DNA from 3 places in the Pseudomonas sp. MM227 genome. Region 3 is predicted to be linked to each of the others. Evidence: predicted binding sites of a transcription regulator. Region 3 holds the regulator's gene; each other region holds the start of a gene.
The links. Region 3 encodes LexA, which represses DNA repair genes until DNA is damaged. Its sites were predicted from a motif close to CTGTNTNNNNANACAG; they were not measured.
Positions count from the first base shown of each region.

Region 1: a site for LexA is predicted at 1,680-1,695, ahead of imuA (translesion DNA synthesis-associated protein ImuA). Genes of this name have one in related genera too.
Region 2: a site for LexA is predicted at 7,777-7,792, ahead of recN (DNA repair protein RecN). Genes of this name have one in related genera too.

Region 1 is NZ_OX352319.1:2,137,815-2,147,442, forward strand. Features, by position in the region: gene ONG87_RS09645 (HAD family phosphatase) at 1-86, opposite strand, end outside; gene ONG87_RS09650 (bifunctional diguanylate cyclase/phosphodiesterase) at 287-1,630, shown strand; gene imuA (translesion DNA synthesis-associated protein ImuA) at 1,780-2,397, shown strand; gene ONG87_RS09660 (DNA polymerase Y family protein) at 2,405-3,820, shown strand; gene ONG87_RS09665 (error-prone DNA polymerase) at 3,817-6,897, shown strand; gene ONG87_RS09670 (branched-chain amino acid aminotransferase) at 6,990-8,009, shown strand; gene ONG87_RS09675 (hypothetical protein) at 8,139-8,297, opposite strand; gene treS (maltose alpha-D-glucosyltransferase) at 8,487-9,628, shown strand, end outside.
Region 2 is NZ_OX352319.1:688,035-697,662, reverse strand. Features, by position in the region: gene carB (carbamoyl-phosphate synthase large subunit) at 1-1,266, opposite strand, end outside; gene carA (glutamine-hydrolyzing carbamoyl-phosphate synthase small subunit) at 1,392-2,528, opposite strand; gene dapB (4-hydroxy-tetrahydrodipicolinate reductase) at 2,850-3,653, opposite strand; gene dnaJ (molecular chaperone DnaJ) at 3,671-4,798, opposite strand; gene dnaK (molecular chaperone DnaK) at 4,986-6,905, opposite strand; gene grpE (nucleotide exchange factor GrpE) at 7,022-7,588, opposite strand; gene recN (DNA repair protein RecN) at 7,817-9,490, shown strand.
Region 3 is NZ_OX352319.1:1,715,648-1,725,275, reverse strand. Features, by position in the region: gene ONG87_RS07900 (acyl-CoA dehydrogenase family protein) at 1-253, shown strand, start outside; gene ONG87_RS07895 (enoyl-CoA hydratase) at 313-1,086, opposite strand; gene ONG87_RS07890 (alpha/beta fold hydrolase) at 1,331-2,347, shown strand; gene ONG87_RS07885 (D-2-hydroxyacid dehydrogenase family protein) at 2,363-3,313, shown strand; gene nagZ (beta-N-acetylhexosaminidase) at 3,338-4,348, opposite strand; gene ONG87_RS07875 (TetR/AcrR family transcriptional regulator) at 4,394-5,101, opposite strand; gene lexA (transcriptional repressor LexA) at 5,330-5,938, shown strand; gene sulA (SOS-induced cell division inhibitor SulA) at 5,948-6,424, shown strand; gene ONG87_RS07860 (hypothetical protein) at 6,487-6,720, opposite strand; gene ONG87_RS07855 (DUF6586 family protein) at 6,771-7,292, opposite strand; gene topA (type I DNA topoisomerase) at 7,417-9,628, opposite strand, start outside.

The DNA.
Region 1 (9,628 bases), 420 kb from region 3:
GCCAGCAATTGCTGCACGGCGAGAAGGTGCAAGGCGTCGGTTTCAGTCAGTGTGCCATCGAGGTCGAACAGCAGGGCTTCGAGCATGAATCGTCCATTCCATCCCAGGGTTTGCCGCAGTGTAGCAGTGTCGGATGGCAGTTCCGATGCTCGCGGACCGGCTATCGGGCAGATGACGCTTGGCAAGTATTTAGGGTGATGTTATTTTGCCATCAATTGAATTGCCCTCTCTCAAATTGCCCGGTCTCTCGCAGGAAGCTCGAGCCTGACATCTGCAGGAAAGTGTCATGTCCGATCCCGTTCATGCTTCTGCCCAGGCTCTAGTGTCCTGTGACCGGCTGACCCTGTTACCCGACCGGCGACAATTTCTCACCGACCTTGGCCATCTGTTGCTGCAGCATCCGGGAGCGTCCCGCCACCTGGTGCTGATCGATGCCGTGGATACCGCCTGGGCCCATGACATGACGCTGGCCCTTGGCATGGTCCCATTCGAGAACCTGTTGTGCTGCATAGCCCGTCGGCTGCTGCGCCTGCGCGCGGGGCAGGGCCCGGTCTACCACATCGGCCGCAAGCGTTTCGCCTTCGTGCTGGACGCCGAGCAAGCCGATGTCGGCGGCTATCTCGACATGCTGGTGCACGCCTTGCGCTGTCCCACGCAGATAGAAGGCATGCCGGTTAGACCCACCGTGCGCGCTGGCGTCACGCCATTTCTGATCAGCTTCGAAGCGGTCCGCGATGCACTGCGCAAAGCCATGTACGCGGCCGAACTGGCGTTGCTCGGCGGTCAGGCGTGGGCGTGGTACGACCCCGTGCGCGATAACGCCTATCGCAGGTCCTTCCGGCTGGCGTCCGATGTGACCCAGGCGCTGCGCGACGGGCAGCTGCGATTGGTGTTCCAGCCACGCTTCGCCTTGCCCGAGGGTGATCAGGTCAGTGCCGAAGCATTGCTGCGCTGGGAGCATCCACGGCTTGGGCCGGTTTCGCCCGCCGAGTTCATTCCGGTGCTGGAAAAGAGTGCGTTGATCCATAGTGTGACGCGCTGGGTCATCGACGCAGCCTTGGCCAAGCTGGCCCAGTGGCCTGCAACGGTGCTGACCAAACTGTCGCTGAATCTTTCCGCGCTGGATTTCGACGGCCACGACATCAATCAGGTCATCAGCGCGGCCTGTCGCACCTACGGCATCCACCCCGAGCGCCTCGAGGTCGAGATTACCGAAGGCGAGTGGCTGCGTTCCAACCCACTGGTGCTGACACAGCTGGCCGCCATCCGCGAATTGGGCGTGGATGTAGCGATCGATGATTTCGGCACCGGCTACAGCAATTTCTCCTACCTGCACGAAATACCCGCCAACGTGGTGAAACTCGACAAGTCGATGATCACCGGCATGGAGCATAGCCCGCGGCATCAACTGATCGTGCAGACGGTGCTGGAACTGGCGCGCAAGCTGGGCTACCGCACCGTGGCCGAAGGTGTCGAGACCTTCAAGTGCATGCAGATGATCCGCGCCCTGGGCTGTGATGAAGCCCAGGGCTACTTTTTCGCCCGGCCCATGCCGGAACAGGAATTTCTCGGTTGGAGCGGCGCATCGCGCTTTCCATTGCGCAAATTACTGGTGGCAACGCCGGCCTGATCGGTACCGTTGGCACCCTTGGTGGCGAGAACTGAAAATAGACGCTTTACTGTTCATGCATACAGTAGTAAAAATGCAGCCATGAACAGATCACTCCCACTCACCTATTTTCATTCCCCCAGCAACCTGGCCTCGAGGGCAGGGCAGTGATGGGCGCCGTGGTCAGCCTGGAAGGCCTGATCGACCAACGCCGCATCTGGCGCGGACGTCAGGAAACCGCTCCCAGCGGCTTGCAGCCCACCGGGCATGCTGCCCTCGATGCCGTGCTCCCCAACGGTGGGTGGCCTCCGGCGGCACTCAGTGAAATCCTGCTTACCGCCAACGGCAGTGGCGAATTGCAGTTGCTCTGGCCGACCCTGGCGCGCTTGAGCCAGGCGGGCGAACGAATCGTATTGATAGCACCGCCGTTCATTCCCTATCCCCATGCCTGGATGGCGGCGGGTGTCCGTTTGCAGCATCTTTGCGTGCTCAAGGCCCAAGGCAAGGACACCTTGTGGGCTGCCGAGCAATGCCTGCGTTCCGGCAGCTGCGCAGCGGTACTCTGCTGGCCGCAGAACCCTGATGACAAGGCCATGCGACGCCTGCAGGTGGCGGCAGAAACCGGCGAGACCCTGGGCTTTGCCTTGCGCGAACAGCGGGCGGCGCTCAACCCGTCACCGGCAGCGCTGCGGCTGTCGCTGCATGCGCCTGCAGGGCAGGTGCAGGTACTCAAATGTCGCGGCGGGATACCGCCCGCGATGCCCGTCACCTTCGTCAGTTACGTTTGAGATTGCCATGCTGTGGGCCTGCATTCTGCTGCCGCAACTGGCGCTCGACGCCGTGCTGCGCCAACGCGAAGACCCACAGCAACCGCTTGCCCTGGTCACCGGCCCGCTGCAGCGACGCTTGCTGCAAGCAGTCAATCCGGCGGCACGTGAACTGGGCCTGAAACCGGGGCAGTCACTCACCGCCGCCTACATGCTCAGCCGTGATTTCGCCACCGCACCCTACGACCCAGCACAGATCGAACACTGGCAGCGTTTCCTGGCTGCGTGGGCCTATCGGTTCAGCTCCCAGGTCAGCGTGCATTACCCCCGGGTCCTGTTGCTCGAAGTGCAGTCGACCCTTGGGCTGTTCGGGCCATGGCCGCAGTTCGAGGCGCGGTTGCGCAGCGAACTCGATGCCCTGGGCTTCCGCCATCGCATCACCTTGGCCCCCAACCCGGCTGCGGCACGCATGCTGGCCAACGCCTATGACGGTCTCAGCGTTGAGGATCAATCGACACTGGCCGATGTTCTCCAGCGCCTGCCGGTGGAGCGGGTCGGGCTCGCCGCCGCCGATGCCGTCGCGCTCAAGCGCATGGGTATGCGCCATCTGGGCCAGGTGTTGGCGCTGCCCAGGGCGCAACTTGCCAGGCGCTTTTCGGCCCAGGTGCTCAGTCATCTGGACACCCTGCTCGGGTACCGGCCCCTGGCCCTGGAATTCTTCATTCCTGCCGATGTATTCGACCAACACATCGAACTCAACTTCGATGTGGAATCCCATCAGGCGCTGCTGTTTCCCCTGCGGCGCCTGATCAACGACCTGGCGGTGTATCTGGCCGGGCGGGATGTTGGGGTGCAGCGTTTCACCCTGCATCTCAAGCATGCCGAGGGCGAGGACACCCTGGTCGAAGTCGGCTTGCTCGCTGCCGAGCGCGACGCCGCGCTGTTGTTCGAACTGGCCCGCGGGCGCTTCGAGCATCTGCAGGTGCCCCGGCCTGTGCAGGTGGTACGGTTGAGCGCGCTCGATCTGCCGCGCTTCGTACCTGCCTGCAAGGAGCTGTTCGACCAGCGACCGCAACAGACCCAGCCCTGGGAGCAGTTGCGCGAACGCCTGCGAGCACGCCTCGGCGACGATGCTTTGCAGGATCTGCGCGCCCACGCGGACCATCGCCCCGAGCGGGCCTGGCGCAACGATGGTGCTTGGGTGCCGGCCTCTCCAGACCTGGGCGCAGCCCGTCCAGGCTGGTTGCTCGAACAGGCCGAGCCTTTGCCCGCGCAGGGCCTGCGTGTGCTGGCGGGACCTGAGCGCATTGAATCCGGGTGGTGGGACGGTGGCGATGTGCGCCGCGACTACTATCTGGTCGAAACTTCGGCAGGGCGACGGGGCTGGGCCTACCGCGCAGTGGGCGATGACCCTCAGTTGCTGTTGCAGGGTTGGTTCGCATGAGCCAGGGCTACGCCGAGCTGCATTGCCTTTCCAACTTCAGCTTCCAGCGCGGCGCGTCCAGCGCCCAGGAACTGTTCGCCAAGGCTGCGGCGCTGGGCTATCGAGCGTTGGCGATCACCGATGAATGCACCATGGCCGGTATCGTGCGCGCCTGGCAGGCTGCCCAGGCCCATTCGATGACGTTGATCGTCGGCAGTGAAATGCGCATCGAACAAGGCCCCAAGCTGGTGCTGCTGGCGCAGAATCTCCAGGGCTACCAGGCCCTGTGCCGCTTGATCACCCTGGCTCGACGGCGCGCGAACAAGGGCCAGTACCGGTTGCTGCGTGATGACCTCGACGAGGTCGAACGCGACGGCTTGCTGGCATTGTGGATAGCCGATGAACCCCACGATCTCGCCCACGGCCATTGGCTCAAGGGGCGTTTTGCCGAGCGCCTGTGGGTGGCCGTGCAGTTGCACCGCGGCGCCAATGACCAGAGGCGCCTGCAGAATCTGCTGTGCCTGGCCAAGACCCTGGGCCTGCCGGCCGTGGCCTGCGGCGACGTGCACATGCATGCCCGCGGCAGGCGTGCCCTGCAGGACACCATCACTGCCATACGCCATCACGTGCCGGTGGCCGAAGCGGGGCATGTGCTGTTCGCCAACGGCGAACGCCATCTGCGCGGGCTGTCTCAACTGGCCGACATCTACCCCGTCGCGCTGCTGCAGGAAACCTTGAATATAGCCCGGCGTTGCAGCTTCGACCTCGGCCAACTGCGCTATCAATATCCGTGCGAGCTGGTGCCGCGTGGCTACGACGCCGGTGCCTGGCTGCGCCACCTGAGTGCCCAGGGCGCGCGCTGGCGCTGGCCGTCTGGAGTGGACCCCGAGGTGCAGGCGTTGCTCGACAAGGAACTGCAACTGATCATCGAGCTGGGCTATGAAAGCTATTTCCTGACCGTCCACGACATCGTCCGTTTCGCCCGCGAGCGGCACATTCTCTGCCAGGGACGCGGCTCGGCCGCCAACTCGGTGGTGTGTTTCGCCCTGGGCATCACCGAGCTCGACCCGCGTGAAACACACATGCTGTTCGAGCGCTTCATCTCCAAGGAACGCAACGAGCCACCGGACATCGATGTGGATTTCGAACACGAGCGGCGCGAGGAAGTCCTGCAATACGTGTTCCGTCGCTACGGTCGCGAGCGTGCCGCCCTGACCGCTGTCGCCAGCAGCTATCGAGGGGCGGGCGCGGTGCGTGATGTGGCACGGGCATTGGGCCTGCCAGCAGATCAGATCACCGCCCTGGCCGATTGCTTCGGGCGCTGGAGCGACCACCTGCCACCACTCGAGCGGTTGGTGGAGGCCGGATTCGAAACCCAGAGCCCGGTGCTCAAGCGGGTGATGGCGCTGACCGAGCAGCTGATCGGTTTCCCCCGTCACCTGTCCCAGCATCCGGGGGGCTTCGTCATTTCCGAACACCCGTTGCACACTCTGGTTCCGGTCGAGAACGCCGCCATGGCCGAGCGCACGGTGATCCAGTGGGACAAGGATGACCTGGACGCCGTGGGCCTGTTGAAAGTCGACATTCTGGCTCTGGGCATGCTCAGCGCGATCCGCCGCTGTTTCGATCTGGTACGCGGCTACCGTGGCCGCGAACTGACCCTTTCGACCTTGCCCAAGGAGTGCCCGCAGACTTACGCCATGATCAGCCGCGCCGATACCATCGGCGTGTTCCAGATCGAATCCCGGGCGCAGATGGCAATGCTTCCGCGCCTCAAACCCAGGACGTTCTACGATCTGGTGATCGAAGTCGCCATCGTCCGGCCGGGGCCGATCGTCGGTGACATGGTTCATCCGTATCTGCGCCGGCGCAACGGCGAGGAAGCCGTGAGCTATCCCTCCGAAGCCCTGAAGAAAGTCTTCGAACGCACGCTGGGTGTGCCGCTGTTTCAGGAACAAGTGATGGAGCTGGCGATCGTCGCCGCTGGCTATACGCCAGGGGAGGCCGACCAGTTGCGCCGTTCGATGGCCGCCTGGAAGCGCCACGGCGGGTTGGAACCGCATCAGCTCCGCCTCACCGAAGGCATGCTCAAGAACGGCTATACCCGTGAGTTCGCCGAACGCATCTTCGAGCAGATCAAGGGCTTCGGCAGCTACGGTTTTCCCGAGTCCCATGCGGCCAGTTTCGCCTTGTTGACCTACGCCAGTTGCTGGCTCAAATGTCATGAGCCGGCAGCCTTTGCCTGCGCCCTGATCAACAGTTGGCCCATGGGCTTCTACAGTCCCGACCAGATCCTCCAGGATGCACGTCGCCATCATCTGCAGATCTTCGCCGTGGACGTGTGCCACAGCGACTGGGACTGCAGCCTGCAGCCCGGCGAAGGTGGGCAACCGGCCATACGCTTGGGGTTGCGGATGGTCAAGGGCCTGCGCGAAGAGGCCGGTCGCGCCGTGCAGCAGGCTCGCCTTGGCGGCCCGTTCCGCGACGTCACCGACCTGGCCCGGCGCTGTGCGCTGGACAACCGCAGCCTGGAACAGCTGGCCGATGCCAATGCCTTGCTCGGCCTGGTGGGGCATCGCCATCAGGCCCGCTGGGATGTCGCCAGCGTCGAGCAACAGTTGCCGCTGTTCGCCGAAGTGCCCGGCCTGCGCGAAGAGCCCGTGGCCTTGCCGGTCCCCAGTGTCGGCGAAGACCTCTACGCCGACTATGCCAGCCTGGGCACAACCCTCGGTCCGCATCCGTTGGCCATGCTGCGCGAGCGTCTGCAAGCATTGCGCTGCCGCAGTTCTCATGACCTGCAAAGCCTGGCCCACGGCCGTCCGGTGACCGTGGCCGGGCTGGTGACGGGCCGGCAACGGCCGTCGACCGCCAGCGGGGTGACCTTCGTCACCCTGGAAGACGAATTCGGCATGATCAACGTGGTGGTCTGGCGGGATCTGGCCGAGCGCCAGCGGCGGGTGCTGGTGGGTTCGCAGATGATGCAGGTCAAGGGCCGGTTCGAGCACAAGGACGGCGTGCGCCACGTCATCGCCGGGCATATGGCCGATGTCAGCGCCATGCTCCATGGGCTGGATGTACGCAGCCGCGATTTCCACTAGCCAGGCTGCGCGGGCCAGGCAAATGCAGTATTGTTGTGTCCATTCGTAAAAGCCTGTGCTGTTCAGGCGATCGCCAAAGGGTAGAGGGTGTCATGGGTCACGAAAGCATCAACTGGGACAAATTGGGTTTCGACTACATCAAGACCGATCTGCGCTACCTGTCGCATTGGCGCGACGGTGAATGGGATCAGGGCAACCTGACCGAAGACAATGTGCTGCACATCAGTGAAGGCTCGACCGCGCTTCATTATGGGCAGCAGTGCTTCGAGGGCCTCAAGGCCTACCGTTGCAAGGATGGTTCGATCAATCTGTTTCGCCCCGACCAGAACGCCCTGCGCATGCAGCGCAGCTGTGGTCGCCTGTTGATGCCACAAGTGCCCACCGACGTGTTCATCGACGCCTGCCGCCAGGTGGTCGCCGCCAACGAGCGCTTCATTCCGCCCTATGGTTCAGGCGGCGCCCTCTACCTGCGTCCGTTCGTGATCGGCGTGGGCGACAACATCGGCGTGCGTACAGCGCCCGAGTTCATTTTCTCGATTTTCTGCATCCCGGTTGGCCCCTACTTCAAAGGTGGCATGAAGCCGCACAATTTCGTCATTTCCGGCTACGACCGCGCCGCGCCCAACGGTACCGGTGCCGCCAAGGTGGGTGGCAACTACGCTGCCAGCCTGATGCCGGGTTCCAATGCGAAGAAGGCCAACTTTGCCGATTGCATCTACCTGGACCCCCAGACCCACACCAAGATCGAAGAAGTGGGTTCGGCGAACTTTTTCGCGATCACCCGCAACGACGAATTCGTGACCCCGAAATCGCCATCGGTGCTGCCTGGCATCACTCGTCTGTCGTTGATCGAACTGGCGCAATCGCGCCTGGGCTTGAAAGTGATCGAAGGTGATGTGCTGATCGATCAGCTCGACCAGTTCAAGGAGGCCGGCGCTTGCGGCACCGCGGCAGTGATTACCCCGATCGGGGGAATCGAATACCAGGACAAGCTGCACGTGTTCTTCAGCCAGGAAGAAGTGGGCCCATTCACCCAACGCCTCTACAAGGAGTTGACCGGTATCCAGTCCGGAGACGTGGAAGCTCCACAGGGTTGGATCGTCAAGGTCTGATCTTCAGGGCAGGCCGGCACTTGGCGGCCTGCTTGCCCTGCATCCCGTAGCCGCTCGTTCGAGCGGCATCTTCATCAGTGTCGAGCATCGCGCGTCGACTCTGCATGCCTCAGGTCAAACCTTGCGATTTCAGCTCGCCAGCTGCGTCTGAAAAGAAATGCGTTGGAACTGCGTGCGCGCATTTTCCATGGCCTGTACTTCTCGTCGCTTGTCTGCCCGTATCAGCCCCACGAAAACGAAGGTCCCGAGTACGGACAGTGCGCACCAGCCCAGCAGAAAGGTAATCATGGGTCTCTCCTGTTGATCGCCCGCGCAGGGATGATCCCCTGCCAATTGCTGTATCGGCCTGATGGCACAATGCTTTATACCGTTCATCGGATCAGGTCAGCGTGGCGCCTTCAGGGAAATCCTCGACGGATGCAACGATAACCCTCCGTCGTACTCATACTGTAGGACACTTTTCGAGGGCAAGTAACGATGACGACGCCGGACAAGGATTACATCCAGTGGCTGGTCGACCAGTCCATGCTGCATACCGCCAAACAGCGCGCCAAGCTGTATGCCGGACAAGCGCGGCTGTGGCAACGACCCTACGCCCAGGCCAGGCCTCGGGACGCATCAGCCATTGCTTCGGTCTGGTTCACAGCCTACCCGGCTTCCATCGTTACACGCGAAGAGGGCTCGGTACTGCAGGCCCTTGGCGATGAAACCTTGTGGCATGCGTTGTCCGAGATCGGCATCCAGGGTATTCACAACGGCCCGCTGAAACTGTCCGGCGGTCTGCGTGGACGTGATCGCACCCCCAGCGTCGACGGCAACTTCGACCGCATGAGCTTCGACATCGACCCCGAGCTGGGTACCGAAGCCGACATGATCCAGCTCAGCCGCATGGCTGCGGCGCACAATGCTGTGGTCATCGACGACGCGATCCCTTCGCACACCGGCAAGGGCGCGGATTTCCGCCTGGCCGAAATGGCCCACGCGGATTATCCAGGCCTCTACCACATGGTCGAGATCAAGGAAGAAGACTGGGGGCTGTTGCCTGAAGTGCCGGCCGGTCGCGACGCGATCAACTTGACCCCGGAAGTCTGCGACATTCTCAAGGACAAGCACTACATCGTTGGCCAACTGCAACGTGTGATCTTCTTCGAACCCGGCGTCAAGGAAACCGACTGGAGTGCGACTCCAGTGGTGGTTGGCGTGGACGGCAAGGCGCGACGCTGGGTCTACCTGCACTACTTCAAGGAAGGCCAGCCATCGCTGAACTGGCTGGACCCGACCTTCGCCGCCCAGCAGATGATCATCGGTGATGCCCTGCATTCCATCGACGTCATGGGTGCGCGCATCCTGCGTCTGGACGCCAACGGTTTCCTCGGCGTCGAGCGTCGTGCCGAAGGCCCGGCCTGGTCGGAAAGCCACCCGTTGTCGGTGAACGGCAACCAGCTGTTGGGTGGCGCCATTCGCAAGGCCGGTGGTTTCAGCTTCCAGGAACTGAACCTCACCATTGACGACATCGCCTCGATGTCCCATGGCGGCGCGGACCTGTCCTATGACTTCATCACTCGGCCGGCCTATCAACACGCGTTGCTGCTGGGCAATACCGAGTTCCTGCGCCTCAT
Region 2 (9,628 bases), 1.0 Mb from region 3:
GCCATTGGCTTCGGGGCTGCTCAGGTCGACTTTCGGGTCCAGGCCACTGACGCCCACTTCCAGGCCGCGCAGGGCTTTCTGCAGGGATTCCTGGAAGGTCCGGCCGATGGCCATGACTTCACCCACGGATTTCATCTGGGTGGTCAGGCGCGCGTCCGCTTTCGGGAATTTCTCGAAGGCGAAGCGTGGCAGCTTGGTGACGACGTAGTCGATGGACGGTTCGAACGACGCCGGGGTCTTGCCGCCGGTGATGTCGTTCTGCAGTTCGTCGAGGGTGTAGCCGACGGCCAGCTTGGCCGCGACCTTGGCGATCGGGAAGCCGGTGGCCTTGGAAGCCAGTGCCGAGGAACGCGACACGCGCGGGTTCATCTCGATCACGACCATGCGGCCGGTGTCCGGGCAGATACCGAACTGCACGTTGGAGCCGCCGGTTTCCACGCCGATCTCGCGCAGCACTGCCAGCGAGGCGTTGCGCAGGATCTGGTATTCCTTGTCGGTCAGGGTCTGCGCCGGTGCGACGGTGATCGAGTCACCGGTGTGCACGCCCATCGGGTCGAAGTTCTCGATGGAACAGACGATGATGCAGTTGTCCTTTTTGTCGCGGACCACTTCCATCTCGTACTCTTTCCAACCGATCAGCGATTCGTCGATCAGCAGTTCCTTGGTCGGCGACAGGTCCAGGCCACGGGCGCAGATCTCTTCGAACTCTTCACGGTTGTAGGCGATGCCGCCGCCGGTACCGCCCATGGTGAACGAAGGACGAATGATGCACGGGAAGCCGAGCTTCTCCAGCACCGCATTGGCTTCTTCCATGCTGTGGGCGATACCCGAGCGCGGGCAGGCCAGGCCGATGGACTTCATGGCCTTGTCGAAACGCGAACGGTCTTCGGCCTTGTCGATGGTGTCGGCATTGGCACCGATCATTTCCACGCCGAACTTGGCCAGAACGCCTTCGCGCTCCAGGTCCAGGGCGCAGTTCAGGGCAGTCTGGCCACCCATGGTCGGCAACACGGCGTCGGGACGCTCTTTCTCGATGATCTTGGCCACGGTCTGCCACTTGATCGGTTCGATGTAGGTGGCGTCGGCCATGTCCGGGTCGGTCATGATGGTGGCCGGGTTGGAGTTGACCAGAATGACGCGGTAACCCTCTTCGCGCAGGGCCTTGCAGGCCTGGGCGCCGGAGTAGTCGAATTCGCAGGCCTGGCCGATGACGATCGGTCCGGCGCCAAGAATCAGGATGCTTTTCAAGTCTGTACGTTTTGGCATGGTTCTCACTCAATTGCGCAGTTCAGCCGGCTGCCCGCCTGAACTTTATTGGGCGGCGCCCTGGCGGCCTGTCCGTCTTCGACGGGGCCGGCCGGGGCGCGCGTTACACACGGGTCCGACAGTGATCAGCGGCGCTTGGCCATCGATTCGATGAAGCGGTCGAACAGCGGCGAGACGTCGTTCGGACCAGGGCTGGCTTCAGGGTGGCCCTGGAAGCTGAACGCGGCCTTGTCGGTCAGCTCGATACCCTGCAGGGTGCCGTCGAACAGCGATTTGTGGATCGCGCGGACATTGCTCGGCAACGTCGCTTCATCTACCGCGAAGCCGTGGTTCTGGCTGGTGATCATCACCACACCGCTGTCGACATCCTGCACCGGGTGGTTGGCACCGTGGTGACCATGCCCCATCTTGACGGTCTTGGCGCCGGCAGCCAGGGCCAGCAACTGGTGGCCGAGGCAGATGCCGAAGACCGGAATCTCGGTCTGCAGCACTTCCTTGATCGCCTGGATAGCGTAGTCGCAGGGCTCTGGATCGCCAGGGCCGTTGGACAGGAAGACGCCATCGGGGTTGAGCGCCAGCACATCGGCGGCCGGGGTTTGCGCAGGCACCACGGTGAGGTGGCAGCCGCGCTCGACCAGCATGCGCAGGATGTTGACCTTGACGCCGTAGTCGTAGGCGACCACATGGTAAGGCAGCTCGCTGTTGGGCACATCGGGGTGGCTGTCGGATTTCAGCTCCCAGACACTGGAGCGCCACTGGTAGGTGTCCTTGGTGCTGACTTCCTTGGCCAGGTCCATGCCCTTGAGGCCGGGGAAGGCGCGCGCGGCGGCGATGGCGGCCTCTTCGCTGATGTCGTCACCGGCCATGATGCAGCCGTTCTGCGCGCCTTTCTCTCGCAGGATGCGGGTCAGGCGGCGGGTGTCGATGCCGGCGATGGCAACCACGTTGTTGGCTTTCAGGTAGTCGTCCAGCGCCATGGTGTTACGCCAGTTGCTGGCCACCAATGGCAGGTCGCGGATCACCAGGCCTGCGGCCCAGACGCGATCGGACTCGGCATCTTCCGGGGTGGTGCCGGTGTTGCCGATGTGGGGGTAGGTCAGGGTGACGATTTGCTGGGCATAGGAAGGATCGGTAAGGATTTCCTGATAGCCGGTCATGGCGGTGTTGAACACCACCTCTCCAACGGTTTGCCCGTCGGCTCCAATGGCTTCGCCGCGAAAGATGCTGCCATCGGCAAGGGCGAGTATGGCTGGCTTAGTCAAGAAGACCTCCCGTAAATAAAGCCTGAAAGGGCGATCGCAGGTTGTAAAAAAGCGGAATGCCGTATGGATACGTCACCCCGCTTCTTTTCATCGAATTATCTGCGCGCTTTTAGTGGACACACTAAAGCTGTAGCTTACAGAAAAGAGGGGTTTTGGTCTACCGCGAATGCGGTGGGAAGTTCGCATGATGCGACAGGGGGCGGGAATTTGTGGTGATAGTACTAGCGTCTTCGCGGGCAGAGCCCGCTCCCACAAGGTTGGCGCCTAGCTGTGGGAGCGGGGCGGGCGGCGAGCCTTGTGCCTGCGAAGGGGTCGATTAGGTCAATGCAGGTCCAGCACGTCCTGCATGTCGTAGAAGCCTGGGGCGCGGCCGTCGAGCCAGAGGGCAGCGCGTACCGCTCCCTTGGCGAACGTCATGCGGCTGGACGCCTTGTGAGTGATCTCGACGCGCTCGCCGTCAGCGGCGAACAGCACGGTATGGTCACCCACCACGTCGCCCGCGCGCACGGTTGCGAAACCAATGGTCTGGCGCTCGCGCGCGCCGGTCTGACCTTCACGGCCGTACACCGCCACCTTTTTCAGATCGCGACCCAACGCGCTGGCAATCACTTCGCCCATGCGCACGGCCGTGCCCGAGGGCGCATCGACCTTGTGCCGGTGATGGGCTTCCATGATCTCGATATCGACGTCGTCGCCCAACACGCGCGCAGCGGTGTCGAGCAACTTCAGGCACAGATTGACGCCGACACTGAAGTTGGCGGCGAAGACGATGGGGATATCCTTGCCCGCCTCGGCCAGCAACGCCTTTTCTTCGGCACTGAAACCGGTGGTGCCGATGACCATGGCCTTGCCCGCCTTGCGGCAGAACGCCAGGTTTTTCAGCGTTACCGTCGGATGGGTGAAGTCGATCAACACATCGAACTCCTCCGCCACCTTGGCCACGTCGCCCGACAGCGGTACGCCGATCCGCCCCAGGGCAGCCAGCTCGCCGGCATCGGCGCCCACCAGCGTGCTGTCCGGCCGATCGACCGCCGCCGTCAAGCCGGCGCCGGGCGCCAGTTGGACCGCTTCGATCAAGGTCTTGCCCATGCGCCCGGCGGCGCCCATCACAGCTATACGTCGCATGCTCGAATCCTTATGCCTTACAGGTCGCCGAAGAAACGCTTCACACCCTCGAACCAACCATTGGCCTTCGGCGAATGGGATTCGTTGCCCTCAAGCGAAGTGCGGAATTCTTCCAGCAACTCACGCTGACGACGGTCGAGGTTGACCGGCGTTTCTACCGCCACCCGGCACATCAGGTCGCCGGCACCGCCGCCGCGCACGGGCGCAACGCCCTTGCCGCGCAGACGGAACTGCTTGCCGGTCTGGGTGCCTTCCGGAATCTTCAGCTTGACCCGACCGTCGAGGGTCGGCACTTCCAGCTCGCCGCCCAATGCCGCGTCGGTAAAGCTGATCGGCACTTCGCAGTACAAGTGCTTGCCGTCGCGCTGGAAGATCGCGTGCTCGCGCACGTTGATCACCACGTAGAGGTCGCCGGTCGGGCCACCCTGCATGCCCGCCTCGCCTTCACCCGACAGGCGAATGCGATCACCGGTGTCGACGCCCGAAGGCACCTTGACCGAGAGGGTCTTGTATTCTTCGACACGGCCTTCGCCATGGCACGAATCGCACGGGTCGGAGATGATCTTGCCCTGGCCATGGCAGCGCGGGCAGGTCTGCTGCACCGAGAAGAAGCCCTGCTGCATACGCACCTGGCCGATACCGCCACAGGTCGGGCAGGTGATCGGCGCCGAGCCTTTCTTCGCGCCACTGCCGTCGCAGGGCTTGCAGTTGACCAGCGTCGGCACACGGATGCTGACCGTGGTGCCGCGCACGGCTTCTTCCAGGTTCAGTTCGAGGGTATAGCGCAGGTCGCTGCCACGCTGGGCGCCACCGCGGCCATTGCCGCCGCGACCGCCACCGAAGAAATCGCTGAACACATCGCCGAAGATATCGGAGAAATTCTGGCCGCCGAAACCCTGGCCACCGCCACCCATGCTCGGGTCGACGCCGGCATGACCATATTGGTCGTACGCCGCGCGCTTGCTCGCATCGGACAGCACTTCATAGGCCTCGTTGGCCTCTTTGAATGCCTCTTCCGATTCCTTGCTGTCGGGGTTGCGATCCGGGTGATGCTTCATCGCGAGGCGGCGATAGGCCTTCTTCAGATCTGCTTCGCTGGAGCCGCGCTCCACCCCCAGAACCTCGTAATAGTCACGCTTTGCCATAAGTCTTTTTACTCTTTTGGGAGCCAGCACGCAGGGGCGCCGCTGACCGCGCCGCCAACATCCGATCGCTGTCGCATGTTGTTAAAATTCGTGTATTCCAGACACGCCAACGCGGGAGCAAGCCCCCGCGCGGCGACATCCTACCAGTCACCGTGCAAGCACAGTCAACCGGCCGACCAACAAGTGTTTACTTGTTGTCTTTGACTTCTTCGAACTCGGCATCGACAACGTCGTCGTGCTTGCCGGCTTCTTCCGCTGGCTGGGCAGCAGCACCTTCAGGCTTCTCGGCCTGGTCGGCGTACATCTTCTGCGCCACTGGCGCGGAGACCTTGGACAGCTCTTCGACCTTGGCATCGATGGCAGCCTTGTCGTCGCCCTTGACCGCAGCTTCCAGCGCCACGACGGCCGCTTCGATGGCAGTCTTCTCGTCGGCAGTGACCTTGTCACCGGCGTCGGCAACCATCTTGCGCGTCGAGTGCACCAGTGCATCACCCTGGTTGCGGGCAGCAGCCAGCTCTTCGAACTTGCGGTCTTCCTCGGCGTTGACTTCAGCGTCACGCACCATCTGCTGAATTTCGTCTTCGGACAGACCGGAGTTGGCCTTGATCACGATCGACTGGGTCTTGCCGGTGGCCTTGTCCTTCGCGCCGACGTGCAGGATGCCGTTGGCATCGATGTCGAAGGTCACTTCGATCTGCGGCACGCCACGTGGCGCTGGCGGGATCTCGGCCAAGTCGAACTTGCCCAGCGACTTGTTCTGCGCGGCTTGCTTGCGCTCGCCCTGCAGAACATGAATGGTCACGGCGCCCTGGTTGTCATCGGCAGTCGAGAATACCTGCGATTTCTTGGTAGGAATCGTGGTGTTCTTCTCGATCAGCGCGGTCATCACGCCGCCCATGGTTTCGATACCCAAGGTCAGCGGGCTGACGTCGAGCAGCAGCACGTCTTTCACGTCGCCGGCCAGTACGGCGCCCTGGATGGCAGCACCCATGGCAACGGCTTCGTCAGGGTTGACGTCCTTGCGGGCTTCTTTGCCGAAGAAGTCGGTGACCAGCTTCTGGACCAGCGGCATGCGGGTCTGACCACCGACCAGAATCACGTCGTTGATCGCGCCAACGTCGATACCGGCGTCTTTCATGGCGATGCGGCAAGGATCGATGGTGCGCTGAACCAGGTCTTCGACCAAAGATTCCAGCTTGGCGCGGGAGATCTTAACGTTCAAGTGCTTCGGACCGGTCGCGTCTGCAGTGATGTACGGCAGATTGACGTCGGTCGACTGGCTCGAGGACAGCTCGATCTTGGCTTTCTCAGCGGCTTCTTTCAGGCGCTGCATGGCCAGCGGGTCACCCTTGAGGTTCATGCCGCTTTCTTTCTTGAATTCGTCTACGAGGTAGTCGATCAAGCGGATGTCGAAGTCTTCGCCGCCCAGGAAGGTGTCGCCGTTGGTGGCCAACACTTCGAACTGGTGCTCGCCGTCTACTTCGGCGATTTCGATCACGGACACGTCGAAGGTACCGCCACCCAGGTCATAAACGATGACGGTGTGGTCGCCCTTAGCCTTGTCCATGCCGTATGCCAGTGCAGCGGCAGTCGGCTCGTTGATGATGCGCTTGACGTCCAGACCGGCGATACGACCGGCGTCCTTGGTGGCCTGACGCTGGCTGTCGTTGAAGTAGGCCGGCACGGTAATGACCGCTTCGGTGACCGCTTCGCCGAGGTAGTCTTCGGCGGTCTTCTTCATCTTTTTCAAGATTTCAGCCGAGATCTGCGGCGGTGCCATTTTCTGGCCGTTGACTTCGACCCAGGCGTCCTTGTTGTCGGCTTCGACAATCTTGTACGGGACCATCTGGATGTCTTTTTGCACGACGTCTTCGGCGAAACGACGGCCGATCAGGCGCTTCACTGCATACAGCGTGTTGTGCGGGTTGGTGACGGCCTGACGCTTGGCCGACTGACCGACGAGAATTTCGCCGTCGTTGGCATAAGCGATGATCGAAGGTGTGGTCCGAGCGCCTTCGGCGTTCTCGATGACCTTGGCCTTGCCGTTTTCCAGAATGGAGACGCAGGAGTTGGTGGTCCCCAGGTCGATACCGATAATCTTGCCCATGTTTCTTCTCCTGGCACTAAGGCCCGAAAATTTTGGATTTGGTTGCCGCAGCAGTGGTGGCTGTCTGCGGTAGCACTTAAACGCTTGACACTAAGATGGGGGCCACTTGGCCGATTTCAAGCCTGCTCGTCTATCGAAGGCGAAACCGGTGCGGCGGCCTTGCTGACCACGACCATGGCCGGGCGCAGCAGGCGTCCATTGAGCTGATAGCCCTTCTGGAAAACCTTCAAGACACTGTTGGGCTCGACATCCGCGCTTTCCTGCATCGCCATGGCCTGGTGATGCTCGGCGTTGAATGGCTGGCCGTGCGGGTCGATGGCTTCCAGGTTGTAGCGCTTGAGGGTGTCCTGAAACATCTTCAGGGTCAGCTCCATGCCTTCGCGCATCGGACGAATGCTTTCGTCGTCGGCGCTGGACAGCTCGATACCGCGCTCGAGGCTGTCGAGCACGGGCAGCAGGTCGCCGGCGAACTTCTCGAGGGCGAACTTGTGCGCCTTTTCCACGTCCTGATCGGCGCGGCGGCGAACATTCTGCAGGTCGGCCGCGACACGCAGCGACTGGTCCTGAGCGGTGGCGAGCTGCTCTTCGAGCAACTGCACGCGCGCGGTGAGGTCTTCGGCGCCAGCGCTGGCAGCCTGATTAGCGTCTAGATTCTGATCGTCCAGATTCTGTTCATCAGCCATTGGTTCTCTCCTCTCGATAACGTCCGCGAGGTCGACTCGCGCTTCTGACCGGTATATGGGGTCGCAAATTCGCGCTTCAAGGGCTGACGACCAGCGGCTGAGTGTGGGCTTTCGAACTAAGCGATAAAAAACCCAGGCATCAGGCGAAAACGAGCTAAGGGCCAATATTGTCAGCCCTGTATAAAACACTGTATAAATAACCAGACATTCATGCCTGGGGGCGGTCTTATGCTGGTGCACCTGTCCGTACACAACTATGCCATCGTCGAACATCTCGACCTCGAACTCGAGCGCGGGATGAGCGTGATCACGGGCGAAACCGGCGCCGGCAAATCGATCATGCTCGATGCGCTGGGCCTGGCCCTGGGCGACCGCGCCGACAGCGGCGTGGTCCGGCCCGGAGCAGACAAGGCCGACATCCTTGCCACTTTCGATCTGGTCGATATCCCCGAGGCCAGCACGTGGCTTGCCGAGCGCGACCTGGAAACCGACGGCCCCTGCATCCTGCGCCGGGTGATCACGGCCAAGGGCGGTTCGCGCGGCTACATCAACGGCACCCCCTGCCCGCTCGGCGACCTCAAGTCGCTGGGTGAGCTGCTGATCGATATCCATAGCCAGCACGAGCACCAGTCGCTGCTCAAGACCGATACCCATCGCCGCCTGCTGGATGAATACGCCGGTGCCAGCGATCTAGCCCGGCAGGTGCACCTGGCTGCGCAGAAATGGCGCCAGACCCGCCAGGAACTCGAGCGCCTGTCGGACTCCGGTGACGAACAGCGCGCACGTCACCAGTTGCTCAGCTACCAGCTGGAAGAGCTGGAGAACCTCGGGCTGGGCGAGAACGAGCTGGAGCAGCTGGAACAGGAACACAAGAACCTGACCAACGCCGAAGCCTTGTTCGGCATCTGCCGCCAGGTCATCGACCATTGCAGCGAAAACGATTCGGGCAACGTGCTCAGCGCGCTGACCGCCAGCCTTAATCGCCTGGGCGGCGTCAGCAATGCTCCGAACGCGCTGGGCGAAGCGGCCTCGATGCTGGCAACGGCGCAGATCCAGGTCGAAGAAGCCGTGGGCGAACTCAATCGCTTCCTCGACCACTTCGAAGCCGATCCGGCGCGCTTGCAGCATATCGAGGAGCGCCTCGACACCATCTATACCCTGGCGCGCAAACACCGCGTTCACCCGACCGAAGTGGTCGCGCTGCAACACCGCTTGCTCGAAGAGCTGGAAGGGTTGAACGCCAGCGACGAGTCAATCGAGCAGCTGGGTGAAGAGCTGGCGGCCTATGCACGCCACTACCAGGAAAAAGCCGGTGAGCTGACCGGACTGCGCACCCACGCCGCCGCGCAACTGGCGGCCGCAGTGGAGGTGGAAATCCAGCGCCTGGGCATGCCTGGTGGGCGCTTCACCATCGAGCTGCGCGCCAATGCCCACGAGGACTTGCACCCCAATGGTCTGGAGCAAGTCGAGCTGTTGGTCAGCGCCAACCCGGGCCAGCCGATGAAACCCTTGGCCAAGGTGGCCTCGGGTGGCGAGCTGTCGCGGATCAGCCTGGCAATCCAGGTGATCACGGCGCAGACCTCGCGGGTTCCGACGCTGGTGTTCGACGAAGTGGACGTGGGCATCGGTGGCCCGACAGCCGAGATCGTCGGGCAGTTGCTGCGTCGCCTGGGTGAGCGTGGGCAAGTGCTGACCGTGACCCACCTGCCGCAGGTGGCGGCGCAGGGGCACCATCATTTGTTCGTGCACAAGGTGCGCGGCAGTGACGAGACACGTACGGCGGTGTCGAACCTGGGCAAAGGCGAGCGAGTGGAAGAGGTGGCGCGGATGCTGGGCGGGATTGACCTGACCAAGGAATCGCTGGCGCATGCGAAGAAGATGGTGGTGACGGCCAAGGGGTGATGGTGGCCAGGCGGGCCTCTTCGCGGGCAGAGGGCTCGCCGCCCGCCCCGCTCCCACAAAAAAACGGGTCTCACATACCACTTGTGGGAGGGTGATGGTGGCCGGCGGGCCTCTTCGCGGGCAGAGCCCCGCTCCCAC
Region 3 (9,628 bases):
GCTGCACGCCGCACGCCTGCGCAGTGCCGGTCTGCCCTGCCTGTCCGAAGCTTCGCAGGCAAAGCTGTTCGCCTCGGAAATGGCCGAACGGGTCTGCTCCAGCGCCGTACAGGTGCACGGGGGCTACGGTTATCTCGAAGATTACCCCGTGGAAAAGTATTACCGCGATGCACGCATCACCCAGATCTACGAAGGCTCGAGCGAAATCCAGCGCATGTTGATCGCGCGCGAGCTGCGCAACTATCTGTTGTAGTGCCGCATGCAACACCTGCCATCGAGGGGGGCTGGTCGACGACCAGTCCCCCTTTTTGCTCAATGACCCTTGAACTGCGGCTCGCGCTTGGCGATGAACGCCGCCATGCCTTCTTTCTGATCTTCACTGGCAAACGCCGCGTGGAACACCCGCCGCTCGAAGCGCACGCCTTCGGACAGGCTCACTTCGAAAGCGCGGTTGACGCTCTCCTTGACCATCATGGCGATCGGTAGCGACTTGGCTGCGATCTGCTGCGCAACTTCCAGCGCCTCGTCGAGCAGTCGGTCGGCGGCCACGATACGGGCAACCAGCCCTGCCCGCTCCGCTTCCTCGGCGCCCATCAAGCGGCCGGTCAGGCACAGCTCCATGGCCTTGGCCTTGCCCACCGCATGGGTCAGACGCTGGGTGCCGCCCATGCCCGGCAGCACGCCGAGCTTGATCTCCGGCTGACCGAACTTGGCATTGTCGGCGGCAAGGATGAAATCGCACATCAACGCCAGCTCGCAACCCCCGCCCAGGGCAAAGCCGGCCACGGCAGCGATCATCGGCTTGCGCCGATTGGCGACCCGGTCGCTCTCGTGGAACAGATCGTCGAGGTAGATCTGCGGGTAGCGCAGCTCCGCCATTTCCTTGATGTCGGCGCCGGCGGCAAACGCCTTGGCAGATCCGGTAAGGACGATGCAGCCGATCTCGCGATCGCTTTCCAAGCGATCGAGGGCCTGGTTCAATTCGTCGATCAACTGCGCGTTGAGGGCATTCAACGCCTGCGGTCGATTGAGCGTGATCAAGCCTACGCGGCCGCGTGTTTCCAAGAGGATGGTTTCAAAAGCCATGGCATTGTCTCCAGATAGAGGCATTTTCTGCCCCGCTGATTATTGTTGTATCGATCTCTGGGCGGCGAACTGCCCAGGATCGCGTCGTGTTTGTAGCATTCTGAAACCTGATAGCGGACATTCTTTCGCTGCAGCTCGGCACCACCTGGGCGTGCAAACCTCCAATGGATGCTACGGTACAGACCTGCGACACCCTGTGCCGGCGTGTCCACGTCACTTCACAGCCCACTCCAGGAGGTCCCCCATGCTTCGCCTGTCCACGCTGGCGCTCGCCGGCATCTTTGCCCAGCCACTGCTGGCCGCCGATTCATCGCCCACCTATGGTCCCGAACTGCAGGGCTTCGATTATCCGTACACGCTGCAACATTACGCCTTCGAGTCCCAGGGCAAAAGCCTGCAGATGGGTTATATGGACGTCGCTGCCAACGGCAAGGCCAACGGCCGCACCGTGGTCCTGATGCATGGCAAGAATTTCTGCGGTGCCACCTGGGAAAGCTCGATCAAGGCGCTCAGCGATGCCGGGTACCGCGTGGTGGCGCCCGACCAGATCGGCTTCTGCACCTCGAGCAAGCCTGAGCACTATCAATACAGCTTCCAGCAGTTGGCGAACAATACCCATGACCTGCTGACCCGCATCGGGGTCAAGGAAGCGGTGATCATGGGTCATTCCACCGGCGGCATGCTCGCAACTCGCTACGCCCTGATGTTCCCCGAAGACACCGAGCGCCTGGCCATGGTCAATCCCATCGGCCTGGAAGACTGGAAAGCCATGGGCGTGCCCTATCGCAGCGTCGACCAGTGGTTCGAACGCGAGACCAAGGTCACCGCCGAAGGCATCCGCAACTACGAGCGCAGCACCTATTACGGCGGTCGCTGGAAGCCCGAATACGACCGTTGGGTAGACATGCTCGCGGGGTTGAACAAGGGCCCGGGGCATACCTTGGTGGCATGGAATTCGGCGTTGATCTACGACATGATCTTCACCCAGCCGGTGGTCTACGAGTTCAAGGACCTGCAGGTGCCGACCCTGCTGCTGATCGGCGACGCCGACACCACGGCGATCGGCAGCGACATCGCGCCACCCCAGGTCAAGGCCACGCTGGGCAAATACACCGTGCTGGGCAAGCAGGCCAACCAGCTGATTCCTCACAGCACCCTGGTGGAATTTGCCGGGCTTGGCCATGCACCGCAAATGGAGGAGCCGGCGCGCTTCCACAAGGCCCTGCTCGATTGGCTGGACACTCCCCAGAAACCGCTGTGACAAGAGGCAACCCCCATGCGAATAGCCGTCATCGACGACTGGCAATCGGTGGCTGAAAGCGTGGTCGACTGGACCCCGCTGCAAGCCGTAGGCGAGCTCGATTTCATCCACGATTACCCCGGCGAAAGCGCAGTGCTGGCCGAGCGCCTTGCGCCCTACGCCATCATCTGCGTGATGCGTGAACGCACGCTGTTCGACGCCGGCCTGCTGGAACGACTGCCGCAGCTCAAGCTACTGGTGACCGGGGGCATGCGCAACGCAGCCATCGACCTGCAGGCCGCAGACCGCCTGGGCATTCAGGTGGCCGGCACGGACAGCTACAAGCATGCTGCGCCGGAACTGACGTGGGCGCTGCTGATGGCACTGACCCGTGATCTGCTCGGCGAAGCCAACTCGCTGCGCGCTGGCGGTTGGCAGATTGGCCTGGGTGGCGATCTGCACGGCAGCACATTGGGCCTGCTGGGCCTGGGCAGTATCGGTGAAAAGGTGGCGCGCTTCGGTCAGGCGTTCGGCATGCGCGTGATTGCCTGGAGTCAGAACCTGACACCCGAGCGTGCCGCGCAGGTGGGCGTCGAATACGTGAGCAAGCAGCAACTGTTCGAGCAGGCCGATGTGCTCAGCGTGCACCTGGTGCTGAGCGAACGCAGCCGGGGGCTGGTCGATGCCCAGGCGCTGGGGTGGATGAAGCCGGGCGCGCGGTTGGTCAACACGTCGCGCGGCCCGATCGTCGACGAAGCAGCGTTGATTCAGTCCCTGCGTGATGGCCACCTGGGCGGCGCGGGGCTGGACGTGTTCGATCAGGAGCCCCTGGCGCTGGACCATCCGTTCCGGACCCTGCCCAATGTGCTGGCAACGCCGCACATCGGCTATGTCAGCGGCAACAACTATCGGCTGTTCTTCAGCCAGATGATCGAAGACATACTGGCCTGGCATTCGGGCCAGCCAGTGCGCCTGCTGACCCGCTGACCGCAACCCTCAGTCGATCAGGCCTCAGTCGATCAGGCCGGCGCTGCGCAATGCCGCTGTCGCCTGCTGCCAACGCGGATGCCGGCGGTACTCGACGTCGGCGTGGCTCCGCCCGCGCATGGCGGCGATGCGTGGCGAGGGCTGCACGCCCATGCGCTGCGCCGCGCTCAAGGCCAGCTCGGCCGCCGCGCGGTCGTTGCACACCAGGCCCATGTCGCAACCAGCGCCAAGGGCCGCCTCGATACGGCTGGCGGCGTCGCCGACCACATGGGCGCCGGCCATCGACAAGTCGTCGCTGAAGATCACCCCTTCGAAGCCCAGCTCGCCGCGCAATATGTCCTGCAGCCAACGGCGCGAAAAGCCGGCTGGGTTGCTGTCTACCTGGGGGTAGATGACATGGGCCGGCATGACCGCCGCCAGCTTGCCCGCCAGCCGCGCGAATGGCACCAGATCGCAGGCGCGAATCTGCTCGAGGCTGCGCTCGTCGGTGGGAATTGCTACATGAGAATCGGCCTCCGCCCAGCCGTGACCGGGAAAATGCTTGCCGCATGCCGCCATGCCTGCCGCATTCATGCCACGGATGAACGCGCCCGCCAGCAGCGTGGCCCGCTCGGGATCGCCTTCGAACGCGCGGGTGCCGACCACGGCGCTGTGCCCGTGATCCAGGTCCAGCACCGGCGCAAAACTGAGGTCCAGCCCAGCCGCCAGTACTTCGGCGGCCATCAACCAGCCGCAGTGCTCGGCCAGGACGGCCGCATCCGCGTGGTAGGCCAGCTCGCGCATGGCCGGCAGACGCACGAAGCCCTGGCGTAGCCGTTGCACGCGTCCACCCTCCTGGTCCACCGCCAGGATCAGGTCGGGCCGCACCGCGCGGATGGCGGCGGTCAACTCGCGTACCTGACGCGGATGCTCGATGTTGCGCGCGAAAATGATCAACCCGGCCACTTCGGGCTGGCGCAGCAGATGGCGGTCCTCTGCGCTGAGCCAGGTACCGGCGACGTCGACCATCAGGGAGCCTTGCAGACGAGCGCTCATGGATTTTCCTTGTAGAGAGGGAGCTGGAGGGCGACCCGGCACACGTCAGGCCTTGGCAGCAGCCGGGGTGCTCTTGCTGCGTGGCCGCAGTTGAGCGGCGGCCATGGCCTGGTCGGTTACCGCGCTCTGCGCGCGCATGCCTGCGGCAAGAAACGGCACCATCAAGCGCATCACCTGCTCGATCGAGGTATCGACGCCGAAGTCGGTTTCCGCAATGGCACGCAGCGCCTTGATCCCGGACATGCTGAACGCCGCAGCACCCAGCATGAAATGCACGCGCCAGAACAGTTCCAGAGGGGGAATGCGTGGTGCGGCTTCGTTGACCAGCAGCATGTACCGGCGAAAGACCTTGCCGTACATGTCTTCCAGGTAACGGCGCAAGTGGCCCTGGCTCTGGCTGAAGGCCAGGCCGAGCAGGCGCATGAAGATGGAAAGGTCGTTACCGCTGCGCGGTTGAACGACGAGTGCCTGCTCTACCAGAATTTCCAGCAGCTCTTCCAGGCTGGCCTTGGGCATCGCGCTGGCTTGCCGCCGCTCCAGCTCACGGTCGAGGCTGGCGCAGAAGGGTCCGAGAAATCTGGAGAATACCGCCTGGATGAGCGCTTTCTTCGAACCGAAGTGGTAGTTCACTGCCGCCAGGTTGACCCCGGCTTTGCTGGTGATCAGGCGCAGCGAGGTTTCCGCGAAGCCTTTTTCCGCAAAAAGCTGTTCTGCGGCATCGAGGATGCGTTCAACGGTTTCCGACTGGGCCATGGCAACTCCGCCTGACAAACACTTGTTTGAAACATACGTTTCAAAGTGCGTAACTGTCAAGTCCATACGGCCTTTTTGTGGCCGTGGGTCACGTATTAAAGCATACAAATTCATCGCCTTAGCGCAGCATGCGAACTTCGGCAGGCGACGCGCCCGGAAAACGGTATTGCCAAGGGCCATCTACTGTATATAATCCCAGTCACTGTACAAAAAGACAGAGCCATCGACATGTTGAAATTGACGCCACGCCAAGCTGAAATTCTGGCCTTCATCAAGCGCTGCCTTGACGACAATGGCTTTCCACCTACCCGTGCGGAAATTGCTCAGGAACTGGGGTTCAAGTCACCCAACGCGGCCGAGGAACACCTCAAGGCACTGGCGCGAAAAGGCGCCATCGAAATGACCCCGGGCGCCTCGCGCGGCATCCGCATCCCCGGCTCCGAAGCCCGCAACGACGACGCCAGCCTGCCAGTCGTCGGGCGCGTTGCTGCAGGTGCGCCGATTCTGGCGCAGGAACACATCGAAGAGTCCTGCAAGATCAACCCGGGCTTCTTCCATCCTCGCGCCGACTACCTCCTGCGCGTACAGGGCATGAGCATGCGTGACGTCGGCATTCTCGACGGTGACCTGCTGGCCGTGCACACCTGCCGCGAAGTCCGCAACGGGCAGATCGTGGTGGCGCGCATCGGCGACGAAGTCACCGTGAAACGGTTCCAGCGCGAAGGCAACAAGGTTTTCCTGGTTGCGGAAAACCCCGACTTCGCACCCATTGAAGTCGACCTCAAGGATCAGGATCTGGTCATTGAAGGTCTGAGCGTCGGCGTCATTCGTCGATAAGGAGGCATCATGCAGTTTCCCCTGTCACCCCAACAAGCACAAATGTCGCTGTTCGAAGCATTCATGGCTGCACCGGTAACGCCGCTGTTCAAGGAGGCCGTAGAATCGCCCTGGACTGTCGCCGATCCGGATGTATTCAGCGAGATGTCTCTGCGTGGTGCCGCGGGGAACTGCCTGAACCTGCTGGCACCCATGCTGCGGGAATTGAGCGAAGAGCAGGACGCGCGCTGGTTGACGCTGATCGCTCCGCCGGCAAGCCTGACGCAGGCCTGGCTGCGCGATGCAGGGCTCAATCGCGAACGCATATTGCTGCTGCAGCCGCGCGGTATGCAAAGCGCCCAGCAGTTGGCGTGCGAAGCGCTGCGCCTGGGGCGCAGCCATACCGTGGTGAGCTGGCTCAACCCACTGCCCTCCGTGGCGAGGCAGCAATTGATGGCAGCGGCGCGCCAGGGCAGCGCACAGAGCCTGAACATCCGTTTGGGGTGATACCTGCGGTCAAACGATACTGCCCGCCAAGGCCAGCGCAAGGCGCTCGCTGCGTGGCAGGATCAGTGCAGGACGTGCGGCCCGTCGTCCTTGTCGATTTCGCCTTCCACCAGCTTGCCGGCCATCTGCACACCGACACTGAGCATGGCCTTGGCCACTTCCACGTGCTGGCCCTGCAGGAATGCCTTGGCATCTTCGGAAAAATTCAGCGTCACCAGCGAACCTTCGTCCTCGGCACGACGCAACTCGATGCGGCCGTCAGGCAGCTCGACAATCTCAAGAAAGGACGTTGGCATAAGGACATGTTCTCCACGAAAGGCGGGCATTGTAGCAGTGCCAGTGCAAATCAGCACTCACTCAGCCCTTCGCGGAAACGAACGGTCAGGCCCTTGAGCTGCTGACGCCAGCTTTCGAGCACCTCGCGGCTGAGTTCCTGCTCTTCGACTTCATCCAGATTGACTGCCTGGATGAGTGGCTGAGTCACATCGCCTTTGGGCTTTTTGGGCGCCTTGGGCGGCACGAACAGCGCGCTGTGCGCCGCAAGCAGTTGCGCCAGCCAGGTATGCGAATGCTGGGCCAGCTCCACCAACTCCGCCAGCTCGGGAATGGACGTGCCGTCGAGCGCTTGCGGGGTCAGCAGGTTTTCCGCACGGGCAGTGCCGGCCTGAGGCAGGCGGTAATAACCAGCGATCTCGTGACACAGCCCCAACAATGCACCGTAGAGGTGGAACAGCGCGGATTCGCGCTGCGCCTGCAGCTGAGCCTGCGCATTGATGGCCTGGCCCAGTTCGGCCTTGCCCATGGCTTCCAGCGCCAGCCCGGCGAAATAGATTTTCTGGTTGGTACGGGTATAGAGCTCATAGGCCATGCTGGCGATCTCCGCAGTGAACACTCGACTGCAACAGTGTCGGGAACCTGCCCAGCCAGTGCAAGCCACAAATGAAAAGGCCGCACTGTCCTGGGGACGGTGCGGCCTTGGTGCTGCCGGCGCTTCAGCGCTTGTCTTCGACCTTCCACGTCTTGCCGTCGTAGAAAGCCTTCCAACCGGTCGGCTTGCCCTCGACCTCGCTCTGCACGTACTGCTCCTTGGTCTTGCGGCTGTAGCGGATCACGGTCGGACGGCCGTCCGGGTCCTTGATCGGCGCGTCGAACAGGAAGCTGTACTTGGGATCGATCTCATCCTTGTGCGGGATGATCTCCAGCACCAGCGGGGCACGGGTTTCGCGGTTCTTCGGAAACTGGCTGGCTGCCAGGAACAGACCCGATGCGCCATCGCGCAGCACGTAGGTGTCGTTGACCTTCTCGCACTTGAGCTCGGGCATCTTCACCGCGTCCATCTTGGGCGGCGCCGCCTCGCCACTCTTGAGCAGCTTGCGGGTGTTCTTGCACTCCGGATTGGTGCAGCCGAAGAACTTGCCGAAACGGCCGGTTTTCAACTGCATCTCGCTGCCGCACTTGTCGCACTCCAGGCTCGGCCCTTCGTAGCCCTTGATGCGGTAGTTGCCCTCTTCGATCTCGTAGCCCGGGCAGTCGGGGTTGTTCCCGCAGATGTGCAGCTTGCGCTTCTCATCCAGCAGATACGCGTCCATGGCGGTCGCACAGACCGGGCAGCGATGCTTGCCGCGCAGAATCTGCGACTCGGACTCGCCCTCGTCGTCGGCCGCTATCTCATCACCTGGAATCAGGTTGATGGTGGCCTTGCAGCGCTCCTTGGGTGGCAGCGCATAGCCCGAACAGCCCAGGAACACCCCGGTGGATGCGGTGCGGATCATCATCGGCCGACCGCATTCGCGGCAGGCGATGTTGGTCAGGGTCGGCAGGTTGGCGCGCATGCCGCTGTCGGCCGCACCCGCAACGTCCAGCTTGCCCTTGAAATCACCGTAGAACTCGTCAAGAACGTTCTTCCAGTCGCGCTCGCCGTGCGCCACGTCATCGAGGTTCTCTTCCATGCCGGCGGTAAAGCCGTAGTCCATGAGGTTGGAGAAGCTTTCGGACAGCCGCTCGGTGACGATGTCGCCCATCTTTTCCGAGTAGAAGCGACGGTTGTGCAGCGCCACGTAGCCACGGTCCTGGATGGTCGAGATGATCGCCGCGTAGGTCGACGGACGACCGATGCCGCGTTTTTCCATCTCCTTGACCAGGCTCGCTTCGGAATAGCGCGCAGGCGGCTTGGTGAAGTGCTGGGTAGGGTCCAGCTGCAGCAACTTGAGCTGCTCACCCTGGTTCATTTCCGGCAGCACGTCGTCGTCGCCCGGCTTGCTCATCTGCGGCAGCACGCGAGTGTAGCCGTCGAACTTGAGGATACGACCCTTGGCGCGCAGCTCGAAATCACCCGCTGCCACCGTGACGGTGGTCGACAGGTACTGGGCAGGCGGCATCTGGCAGGCGAGGAACTGGCGCCAGATCAATTCGTAGAGGCGCTCGGCATCGCGTTCCATGCCGTTCAGCTTGCTCGGATGAGTGTTCACGTCCGATGGGCGAATGGCTTCGTGCGCTTCCTGGGCGCCCTGCTTGCTGCCGTACACCATCGGTGCTTCCGGCAGGTACTTCTTGCCGAACTCGTTCTCGATATAGGCGCGGGCCATCTCCACGGCGTCGACCGACAGATTGGTCGAGTCGGTACGCATATAGGTAATGTAGCCGGCCTCGTACAAACGCTGCGCCATCATCATGGTCTTCTTCACGCCGTAGCCCAGGCGGTTGCTCGCGGCCTGCTGCAGCGTGGAAGTAATGAACGGGGCCGACGGCTTGCTGCTGGTCGGCTTGTCTTCGCGCTTGACGATGCTGTAGCTGGCATCCTTGAGCTTGGCCAGCGCGGCCATGGCCTGGGCTTCGTTCAGGGGCTTGAAGGCTTCGCCGTTCTCGCGAGCCACTTCGAAACGCACCTTGGCGGCCTTGGCCGACGCCAGGTCGGCGTGCACTTCCCAGTATTCCTCGGGATTGAACGCGCGGATTTCACGCTCACGCTCGACCACCAGCTTCACCGCGACAGACTGCACGCGACCAGCGGACAACCCGCGGGCGATCTTCTGCCAGAGCAGCGGCGACACCATGTAGCCAACCACGCGGTCGAGGAAACGCCGCGCCTGCTGGGCGTTGACACGGTCGATGTCCAGCTCGCCGGGGCGAGAGAAAGCTTCCTGGATGGCCTTCTTGGTGATCTCGTTGAACACCACACGCTTGTAGCGGCTGTCATCGCCACCG